DNA from 3 places in the Lysinibacillus sp. RU7 genome. Region 3 is predicted to be linked to each of the others. Evidence: riboswitches for the same ligand, from Rfam matches in the RefSeq annotation. Region 3 holds a riboswitch; each other region holds the start of a gene.
The links. Region 3 has a riboswitch for cobalamin ahead of AC3II9_RS01035 (energy-coupling factor ABC transporter permease). Riboswitches for the same ligand answer to the same signal wherever they lie in the genome.
Positions count from the first base shown of each region.

Region 1 (3,283 bases), on a different contig from region 3:
ATGCGGGACAACTAGTCCGACAAAACCAATCGTGCCGGATACAGCTACAGCAGCACCCGTTAACATCGAGCCACCGATCAAAATAATATACTTGCTTCGTTTGACATCGACCCCTAAATATTTCGCCCGTTCTTCGCCATAAATCATCGCATTTAACTCGCGGCGATTAAACCAAAGAATAATGGTGCCTATGATGACAAACGGTAAAATCATTTTGACATATGGCCAGCCGCGCATGGACACACTCCCTAACAGCCAACCCATAATCGAACGAAGCTCTTCGCCCGTAAGTGCAATCATGAGCGAAATACAGGAGCCTAAAAACGAACTAAATATAATCCCTGTTAAAATTAATGTCTCCATTTTCATTGTTCGGTCTACTACTCGTGCAAAGCCTAGAACAATTAAAAGTGTCACTAAAGCGCCTGCCATACTAAAAACAGGCAATGTAAACAGGCCAAATACCGGAATGGAGACACTAAAGAACAATGTAAAAACAGCACCTACTGATGCACCAGATGAAATCCCAAGTGTATATGGATCAGCAAGCGGATTTTTGAGCAAGCCTTGAAACGCCGCACCGGCAATTGCCAGTGAGGCGCCGACTAATGCAGCTAGTATGACGCGCGGCATTCGAATATGCCATAAAATACTATAAGCGGTTGGATTGGCTTCCACATCCCACAATGTAGAAAGTGGAACAGATACCGAACCAATCGATATCCCACACCATATACTCACTAGTAAAATAGCGATAGAAAGTACATAAGCCGCTATGTATTTTTTAGTCATTAAAGACCTCTGGATAAATTGCTTTTGCGATCGATTCAACACCATCTGCAATACGTGGACCTTGACGACTTGTTGTATTGCCATCTACGACTGTTAATGCATTATTTTTTACCGCTGTCATGTTCGCAAAGGCTGGGGTATTTTTAATTGTTTCATCATCCCCCTCATAAGTGAAAATGATGGAATCTGGATTTGCTGCAAGGAATTGTTCAGGGCTATACATTGGCCAGCCCTCTTCTTTTACGGCGTTTTCAACATGAATAAACTTCAGCATTTCATTCATAAATGTATTTTGCCCAACAACATAAATATTAGGTGCTCCTCCAACAACCATAAAGGCTGTTTTTGGTTCAACTCCTTCTAATTTCGCTTCAATATCTGCTAGTTTTGTTTTAATAGATGAGATGACTTCTTCCGCCTCATCCTCTTTTCCTGTTAATGTGCCTACCACTTCAATCGTGTCATATGTTTCTTCAAAGGTTTCTGCATTGTCAACAACGAATACAGTAATACCTGATGCCTCTAATTGTGCAATCGCACTTTCAAGTGAAAACATGCTCGATTCATGTGCAAAGACAATATCCGGCTGTAATGAAACAATTGTTTCGACATTATATTCAATACCACCTACACGTGTCTTATCCTCTACTTGCGCGGGATAATTATCATTGTCATTCACACCAACAATTTCTTCATCAAGGCCAAGACCAAATAAAATCTCTGTATTGGATGGTGTTAACGACACGATACGATCTGGTGCTTCTTCTAATGTAATTTCATTACCAAGTGCATCTACAGCTGTTACTGGAAAGACTGTCTCATTATTTTCTTCTACAACGACAGCACCTTCCTTTTGTTGTGTTTCTGTTTCCTTTTCTGTTCCACATGCTACAAGCATAGTTAATGCAAGTGTTGCTGATGCGGCTAACTGCCAAAACTTCTTCATTTGTTGTTCCTCCTATTATCCGAAAGATATCCCTTTCATCCAATTAACCTAAGATGGTGGCACGTTTGTAAAGATAGATAAATTTGTAAATAAAAAAAGCCTCTCTAGTACGAGAGACTTTGGAAAAGGCTAACATTACGTATAACATCTATACTTAAAAGCCACCTTCCTATCCTCGTAGGTTATCTTGGTGTTCATAAAGGCAGGTCTCCTGGCTTATGCATCGAACGCTGGCTTATCCCTTCCCGAATGAATCAGTGGTTTTTTATAAGCAAGCTAGCAGTTACAGTGGCGGGACCGCGTCGGACTTACACCGACTTCCCTATTATCTTTGCACACGGCAAAGAACCTTTACTACTTATCAAATTGTCTAACATTTCTATTATAGCTGAAATCTCCGTTTTGAAAAGAATAATTTTCTGAAAACTCTAGTGTTGCTTATACAATCCCCAAATACGTCGTAGAAATTAATGAAAGCCACCCATAAAGGATGGCTTACGATGATTACATTTTTTCAGGTGCACTTACGCCAATTAGTTTTAGAGCGTTTGTAGCTGTCGGCTATGCCTTTCGCTACAGAACGATGAAAGATTGCGTTCGCTTATTATTGATTACATCTTTTCAGGAGCTGATACGCCGATTAAACGTAGAGAGTTCGCTAATGTTGTTTTAACGGCTGTGATTAACGCTAAACGTGCTTCTGTTAACTCTTTATTGTCTTGGTTAATCACTTTTTCAGCATTATAGAAGCTGTGGAACGTTGCCGCTAGGTCTTGAATGTAGTTAGCAATACGGTGTGGTGTGCGGTGTTTCGCTGCATCTGCCACGACTTGCGGGAATGCTCCTACTTTTTTCAGTACCTCTTCTTCTTTTTCTGCTGTTAGTAGGCCAAGGTTATCAAGTGAAGCTGCATAGCCTTGCTCACCTGCTGCACGTAAAATTGATGCAATACGTGCATGTGCATATTGTGCATAGTACACTGGGTTTTCATTTGATTGTGATACCGCTAAATCTAGGTCGAAATCCATATGCGAGTCGCCTGCTGTTTTCACGAAGAAGTAACGAACGGCATCTAAGCCTACTTCTTCTACTAATTCACGCATTGTGACCGCATTACCTGTACGCTTCGACATTTTAAATTTCTCGCCGTTTTTGTATAACTGTACCATTTGGATAATTTCTACTTCTAATGTCCCGCGATTATAGCCAAGCGCCTCGATTGCTGCTTTCATACGCGGAATATATCCGTGGTGATCAGCGCCCCAAATATTAATCAGCTTATCGAAACCACGTTGTAATTTATCTTCGTGGTAGGCGATATCCGGCGTTAAGTATGTGTAAGAGCCATCGTTTTTGATTAATACACGGTCTTTGTCGTCACCAAATGTTGTCGAACGGAACCAAGTGGCACCTTCCTCTTCAAATACGTGACCATTTGCTTTTAATTTATCTAATGCTACATCGATTTTGCCATTGTTGTATAAAGATGTTTCTGAATACCATACATCAAATTCAACACGGAAATTCGCTAAGTCTTTTTGCAAT
Region 1 covers NZ_JBYQFK010000002.1:211,928-215,210, forward strand. The annotation lists gene AC3II9_RS02570 (FecCD family ABC transporter permease) at 1-792, opposite strand, end outside; gene AC3II9_RS02575 (ABC transporter substrate-binding protein) at 785-1,738, opposite strand; cobalamin riboswitch at 1,923-2,106, opposite strand; gene argS (arginine--tRNA ligase) at 2,350-3,283, opposite strand, start outside.
Region 1: it holds a riboswitch for cobalamin, as region 3 does, so the genes downstream of both, AC3II9_RS02575 (ABC transporter substrate-binding protein) here and AC3II9_RS01035 (energy-coupling factor ABC transporter permease) in region 3, are expected to answer to the same signal.

Region 2 (3,283 bases), on a different contig from region 3:
AACTTAAAGGCAAGAGATATTGCGAATATGCGCATGGCACATGAAACAGATGCAGCCGTTATTTTAGTCGCAGATATTGAACGAGGTGGTGTTTTTGCTTCGATCGTTGGTACGTTGATGCTGTTAGATGAGGCGGAGCGAGCGCGTGTAAAAGGCATTATTATTAATAAATTCCGAGGGATGAAGGAGCTACTTGATAGCGGGATTACGTGGTTAGAGGAATATACGAATATTCCAGTGCTTGGTGTAATTCCACATATCGATGTGCAAATCGAGGCAGAGGATTCGATGGCGTTATCAAGCTTGCGACTAAAAAAACCACAAGCTGAGGAGTTTCCAATCGATGTTGCGGTTATTTGTTTCCCGCGCATTTCGAACTTTACCGATCTCGATCCATTAATGGATGAGCCACAAGTAGGTGTACGCTTTATCAAATCTGTAGCAGAGCTGAAAAATCCAACAGTTATTATTTTACCGGGGACAAAAAATACGGTAGAAGATTATGAATGGCTGGAAAAAACGGGACTGGCACAGGCGATTCAGCAACACGCACAAAAGGGCACGTATATATTTGGCATTTGTGGTGGCTATCAAATGCTTGGGGAAACATTAATTGATGAGGAAGCGATTGAAGCAAGTGGTGGTCGGACTAAAACACTAGGGTTAGTACCGTTAGAAACGATTTTTGTAGCAGAAAAACAAACGGTTCAAGTATCTGGCCAACTGTCTACTGGTGAACAGGTAACAGGCTATGAAATTCATTTAGGGCGTACACGAGCAAACGATTTAGTCAAACCTTTTGTACAATTACATGACGGTCGAACAGATGGCGTAAGAAGTGACGATGATCGTATGATTGGTACGTATTTGCATGGAATTTTCCATAACCGACAGTTCACAAGAAATTATTTTAATCGAATTCGTCTTGAAAAAGGATTAGCAACAATTGATACAGCGGTGCAATCCGAAGCAGAGCGTCGCGAACAAGCCTATGAAATGCTTGATGTGCACGTGCGTCGCCACCTGAATATGGAGCTTTTATATACATTAATTACATAGCATGTTGTTTGGTGTAGTGAGAACTACTTAATAGGGAAGTGTGATGCAAATTCACCACGGTACCCGCCACTGTAAAACGGAGCAACAAATCGTCACCACTGCGTATGCGGGAAGGGATTTGTCTTGTGAGGATGTGAAGTCAGGAGACCTGCCAAACGAACACGAAATGTACCCACGGGATTATGGGAAGCATTGTACTACATATGATAGTGCTTGCTTTCAAGGTGGCGTCTGAAAACATTTGAGACGCTACCTTTACGACGAGGATGGTGGTAACCATCGTAGGGGCAATAATTCTTAGTAGGTAGTGATCAAGAAGTGAAGGGGGGGCCCGAAAGTAATTTCTGGCCTCTCTTTTTTATTAGAGGAGGGAATAAGTTGAAAGGACCATTAGCAATTGATTTTGAAAAGCTATGGCAGGAAGGGATGCTTGATTGGCATGGTAATATGCCAGAGCGAATGGTAGATGATTCGCTAGAGGAAGCCTTTTGGGCACAGTCGATGCAAAAAAAATCATACAAGCAAACCGAAGCCCATGCCGTACCGATTTATAAGGTGATGAAAAAGTATATTGGACAGGAAGATTCTGTGATTGAAATTGGTCCTGGATGGGGAAATTATACATTTCCACTAGCGGAGGATGTAGCCAAATTAACATGTGTGGACGGTTCTAAAAGTGTGCTTTCTTATTTAGCACAATACTTTGAAGAGGCTAACCATGTGTCATTTATGCAGGGGAAATGGGAAGAAGTAGCGCTAGAGCAACATGATGTCGTGTTAGGCGTGAACTGTTTTTACCGCATGTATCAGATGCTCGACACGCTAAAGAAAATGAATGCATTAGCAAAAAAACGAGCAATTATCGGGCTGACAACAGGGCCGATTCAACCGCATTACAAAATATTAGATGAAAAATACGGCTACTCCATTAAATACCCACGCCGCGACTATATTGAAATTTTAAATATGCTATATCAGCTTGAAATTTATGCTGATTGCGAAATGATTCAACTGGAGCGTACGTATCATTATCCGACAATGGAAGCGCTAGTTGCTGCACAAAGTAAAAAAATTATCGACACGGACTTTTCAGCGGAGCATGTACTCGAGTCATTAGCGCCGTTTATTGAGCAGGATGCAGACGGAGTACATTATCGTCATACATTTTATGCCGCGGTCATTTCGTGGGAGCCAAAAAAGGAGCTGACAACATGACAACATGGAACTTACAAGGAATGCAACGTCATTTATTAATTTGTAACGGTAGTACGTGTATGGGCGCAGGTGCTGAAGAAGTGACACTTGCGATCCGAGATGAAATTACAAAAAACAATCTAGATGAAATGATCCATACATCACGTACACGCTGTAACGGCCGTTGTAAGGATAAATGCGTCGTTATTTCCTATCCAGAAGGAAAATGGTATAGCGTACAAGATGAGCAAGTAGGACGAGATATTGTAACAGGTCAAGTGGAAGATCAGCACATGATTTACAATATGACGCAAGATGGTTTAGCACAAGCAACGCCAACTTTTACAAAAGGTATATCGAAAACGAAAGTATTAAAACGAAAAGAAAAATCCAGTGCGACAAAAAAAGCGATATTATTTGTTGGACATGGCAGCAGAGTAGAAGCTGGAAATGATGAAGTGCGTGAGTTTATAGAACGTACAACCTACTTAATCGACCCTGCTATTTTAGTAGAAACATGCTTTTTAGAATTCGCTTCACCGAATATTGAAGACGGGATCGAGCTTTGTGTTGAAAAGGGCGCAGAGGAGATTCATGTGATTCCCATCATGCTACTCCATGCGGGACATTCTAAAATGCACATCCCAGCAGAGATTGAGCATGCAAGAGAACAATTCCCAGGCATCACCTTCACGTACGGGCAAACGATTGGGATTCATGCGGGAATTTTTGAAATTTTATTGGAACGGTTAAAAGAAATTGGCTTTGACCCATATCAAAAACATGAAGATACAGCCATCTTATTGGTAGGACGTGGTGGAAGCGATGAAGAAGCGAACGGGGATTTCTATAAAATTTCACGTTTACTTTGGGAAAAGCTTGACGTTCCTTGGGTAGAAAGTGCGTTTATGGGTGTCGCAACGCCAACAGTTGACGAGGGCATCGAGCGCTGTGTGAAGTTTGGAGCGAAAAAAATCATTATGCTGCCATACTTCCTATTTACAGGTATTTTAATGAAGCGCATGTACAA
Region 2 covers NZ_JBYQFK010000005.1:69,764-73,046, reverse strand. The annotation lists gene AC3II9_RS05255 (cobyric acid synthase) at 1-1,059, shown strand, start outside; cobalamin riboswitch at 1,052-1,230, shown strand; gene AC3II9_RS05250 (class I SAM-dependent methyltransferase) at 1,438-2,274, shown strand; gene AC3II9_RS05245 (CbiX/SirB N-terminal domain-containing protein) at 2,271-3,283, shown strand, end outside.
Region 2: it holds a riboswitch for cobalamin, as region 3 does, so the genes downstream of both, AC3II9_RS05250 (class I SAM-dependent methyltransferase) here and AC3II9_RS01035 (energy-coupling factor ABC transporter permease) in region 3, are expected to answer to the same signal.

Region 3 (3,283 bases):
CATTCCTTTTGTACACTTGGAGCACAATACACCAGGCATAACACGTGAAACATCTATTTGTACCGTTTCATTACGAACTTGATGCTTCCTTGCAAGCCATAGTGCAAACTGTTCGAGATGAACTGGATTCAACTTTTCAGGACACTGTGCTAACAATTTTCGGACAAACGTTTCCAATCCACTCAGTTTAAACACAGGCTCACCAAGAGGTATACGACCGATAATTGTCCGCGGATGAGCAAATATAACCGCATAAAAAATAGGCAAACGAGCATCGATTATACTCTCTATATAGCGTACATGGCGCTTTACTTGATCAATCGGATTTCGAAAACTTTCTATCGTGCCATCTTCCCGTTCACGTAAAAACTGCGATTTCTCTTCTTCAAACGTAATACGTCCACTGATGTTTTTAATCTCTACAATTAATATAAATCGACTGCAAATAAATACAGTATCGATTTGATGCTGACTAATGCAATAATTATGGAGTAAATAATACGGCTCCTTCAGTTGAAAATCATGCCACATTCGGTCCACATACAGCTCCCCTACTAGACCCAATTCTGCTCGATATAGTGAATCACGAAGCTCGATTAAGCCACGCCGAACGCCTGCTTGTAATGTACTTATTTTAAATGATTCATCCCGTTCAATTAAAATCAAGACAACCACCTCATGGCGAGCGTAGCACAAAATAAAACAGGGATCACTACTTTCATCCAAAATAAAAATTTAGCGCATTTTTGGTCTTACTGTTTCCATAAAGCTGTGCAATTTTTCTGCTGAATCAATATTTCGTTCACAGCTAATTGCATCGGCACAAATATACTGACTATAGGTTTTATACGTTCCCTCAACATCGCCCTTTTCCTTTGTGGTAAAAAGGGATACATCCTTATGTTGCTGACAAAGGGCACAAATGCCTTGTGTTTTTTCCATAGCAAGGACGCCTTTCACCCCTACTAATTTACCTTCTTGTTCATACACGAAATAACGGGAACGTGTTGTTGTATCATCCCATGAAACAAACGTTACAAGTGGATCTGTTACTTTTGGCGCTTTCACTTTTTTATCTTTTTTCCATAGACGCTTCACTACTTGCTCAGAGACGTCAGGAAATGGCTTTACGTTTAATTTAACAAACGTCATAAATGGCTCAAGCTGTTGGCGCTCCTTTACTAGCAACACATCATCGATAATAAAGCGCGGTACATCCGCTTCTGTTAATGTCGTATCGATTATACCACGTACAGCATTTAATACGCTTTCATCCTTTGTTGTTGCGATGCTATTTAATAATTTCATTGTTTGCTTTTCAACTAAATGCATTTGAAATACGTTCATGTTTATCCCTCCGTCCCACCATTTTACTACGTTTGGAGGATTAGGGGAAAATAATAGTTAGCTTGTATTCAAATATTTCTTTCAATAGCTTTTCCTATTTCAGAATATATAATTCTAGTACATATTTCTCTTAGTAACCAAAAAAGAACTAGAAAAAAGTTTTCAAAACTGTTAGACTATTTTTCAATGACGACAACTGAATGATTTTTGGTGCTATAGATTTAGCTTAAAAGGGAAATCGGTGAAAGGCCGATGCTGTCCCGCAACTGTAATTTCGGAGTGACTCACAACACAGCCACTGTTTTTAAACGGGAAGGTGTGAGGAGCGTTGATGATAAGCCAGGAGACCTGCCAAAAATTAAACGCCATTCAACCTACGAGGATAGGTACGAATAGAAGCAACGCTTGTTTGCTTTTTTCATCGTGCACTTTTCTCCTAGAAAGTGTATTTTTTTATGCACTTTTTCGTCATAAAATAACAAAAGGAGAATGAAACATGAACAATCGATTGACTAAATTGCTTTATTTCGGCATCGTTCTACTATTTATTCCGAAACAAGCATATGCCATGCATATTATGGAGGGGTATTTACCGATTGCTTGGGCGATTTTCTGGTTCGCTATCAGCTTACCTTTCTTAATTCTTGGTTTACGTTCGATTCAAAAAGTTGTCAAAGAACATCCAGATAGTAAAATGCTACTTGCTTTATCTGGGGCATTTACTTTCGTTTTATCGGCATTAAAAATTCCATCTGTTACAGGAAGCTGTTCACATCCAACAGGGGTAGGACTTGGTTCTATTTTATTTGGACCACTAGTGATGAGTGTCATGGGGACAATCGTTTTATTATTCCAATCACTACTACTTGCACATGGTGGACTTACAACACTTGGCGCTAATATTTTTTCAATGGCGATCGTTGGACCATTTATTGCTTACGGTGTTTACAAGGGCGCGACAAAGCTTGGTCTGTCTTTCTCCATTGCCGTATTTTTAGCAGCAACGCTAGGCGATCTTGGTACATATGTGATGACATCGATTCAATTAGCATTAGCTTTCCCTGCTGAGGTTGGTGGCTTCGTCGCTTCTTTCCAAAAATTTGGCGGTATTTTTGCTTTAACTCAAGTTCCTTTAGCGATTAGTGAAGGCTTACTGACAGTGATTGTCATGAATTTCTTACAAAAATACAATGTGCGTGAATTAACAAGCTTACGTATTTTACAACCGAAGGAGAATTAAGATGCTAAAGAAAAATCTATTATTATTAGCGATTGTCGTTGCATTAGCGATTTTCCCGATTATTTTCCTACAAGATGCTGAATTTGGTGGGGCTGACGGGGAAGCAGAAGAAGCAATTACAGAAATTGCAACAGATTATGAGCCTTGGTTTAATGCAATTTGGGAGCCACCAAGTGGAGAAATTGAAAGCTTATTATTCGTATTACAAGCAGCAATCGGAGCTGCGATTATCGGCTACTTTGTTGGGTTTATGCGCGGCCGTGCGAATCCTTCAAAAAACGACTAATCCATGATAGCGATTGACCAATACGCCTATATTAACCGACTTTCTCATGTACCCGCAGCACAAAAAGCGTTATTAGCCGTTGGGGCATTATTGATTGTGACAATGACGAGGGATATTGCCATTGCTTGCTGGACAATTGCGGTAATGAGTGTTCTGATTGTAGGCATGGCACGTATTCCTGTTAGTGTTTATAGTAAATTACTCATCGCACCACTCGGTTTTAGTGTGACAGGTGTCATAGCGATTGTCCTATCATTTTCTACTGCGCCTGCTATGCCAGTTGATGTGATTTGGTACCATTCTTCTGGCAACTGGAACATTTTTATATTGGAATCTGATGTAAAACGTGCCATTACGATTTTATTTACCGCATCCGGTGCCATTACAAGTTTATATTTTTTAATTCTCAC
Region 3 covers NZ_JBYQFK010000001.1:209,698-212,980, reverse strand. The annotation lists gene AC3II9_RS01045 (nuclease-related domain-containing protein) at 1-666, opposite strand, end outside; gene AC3II9_RS01040 (FBP domain-containing protein) at 736-1,347, opposite strand; cobalamin riboswitch at 1,539-1,717, shown strand; gene AC3II9_RS01035 (energy-coupling factor ABC transporter permease) at 1,844-2,587, shown strand; gene AC3II9_RS01030 (energy-coupling factor ABC transporter substrate-binding protein) at 2,589-2,873, shown strand; gene cbiQ (cobalt ECF transporter T component CbiQ) at 2,877-3,283, shown strand, end outside.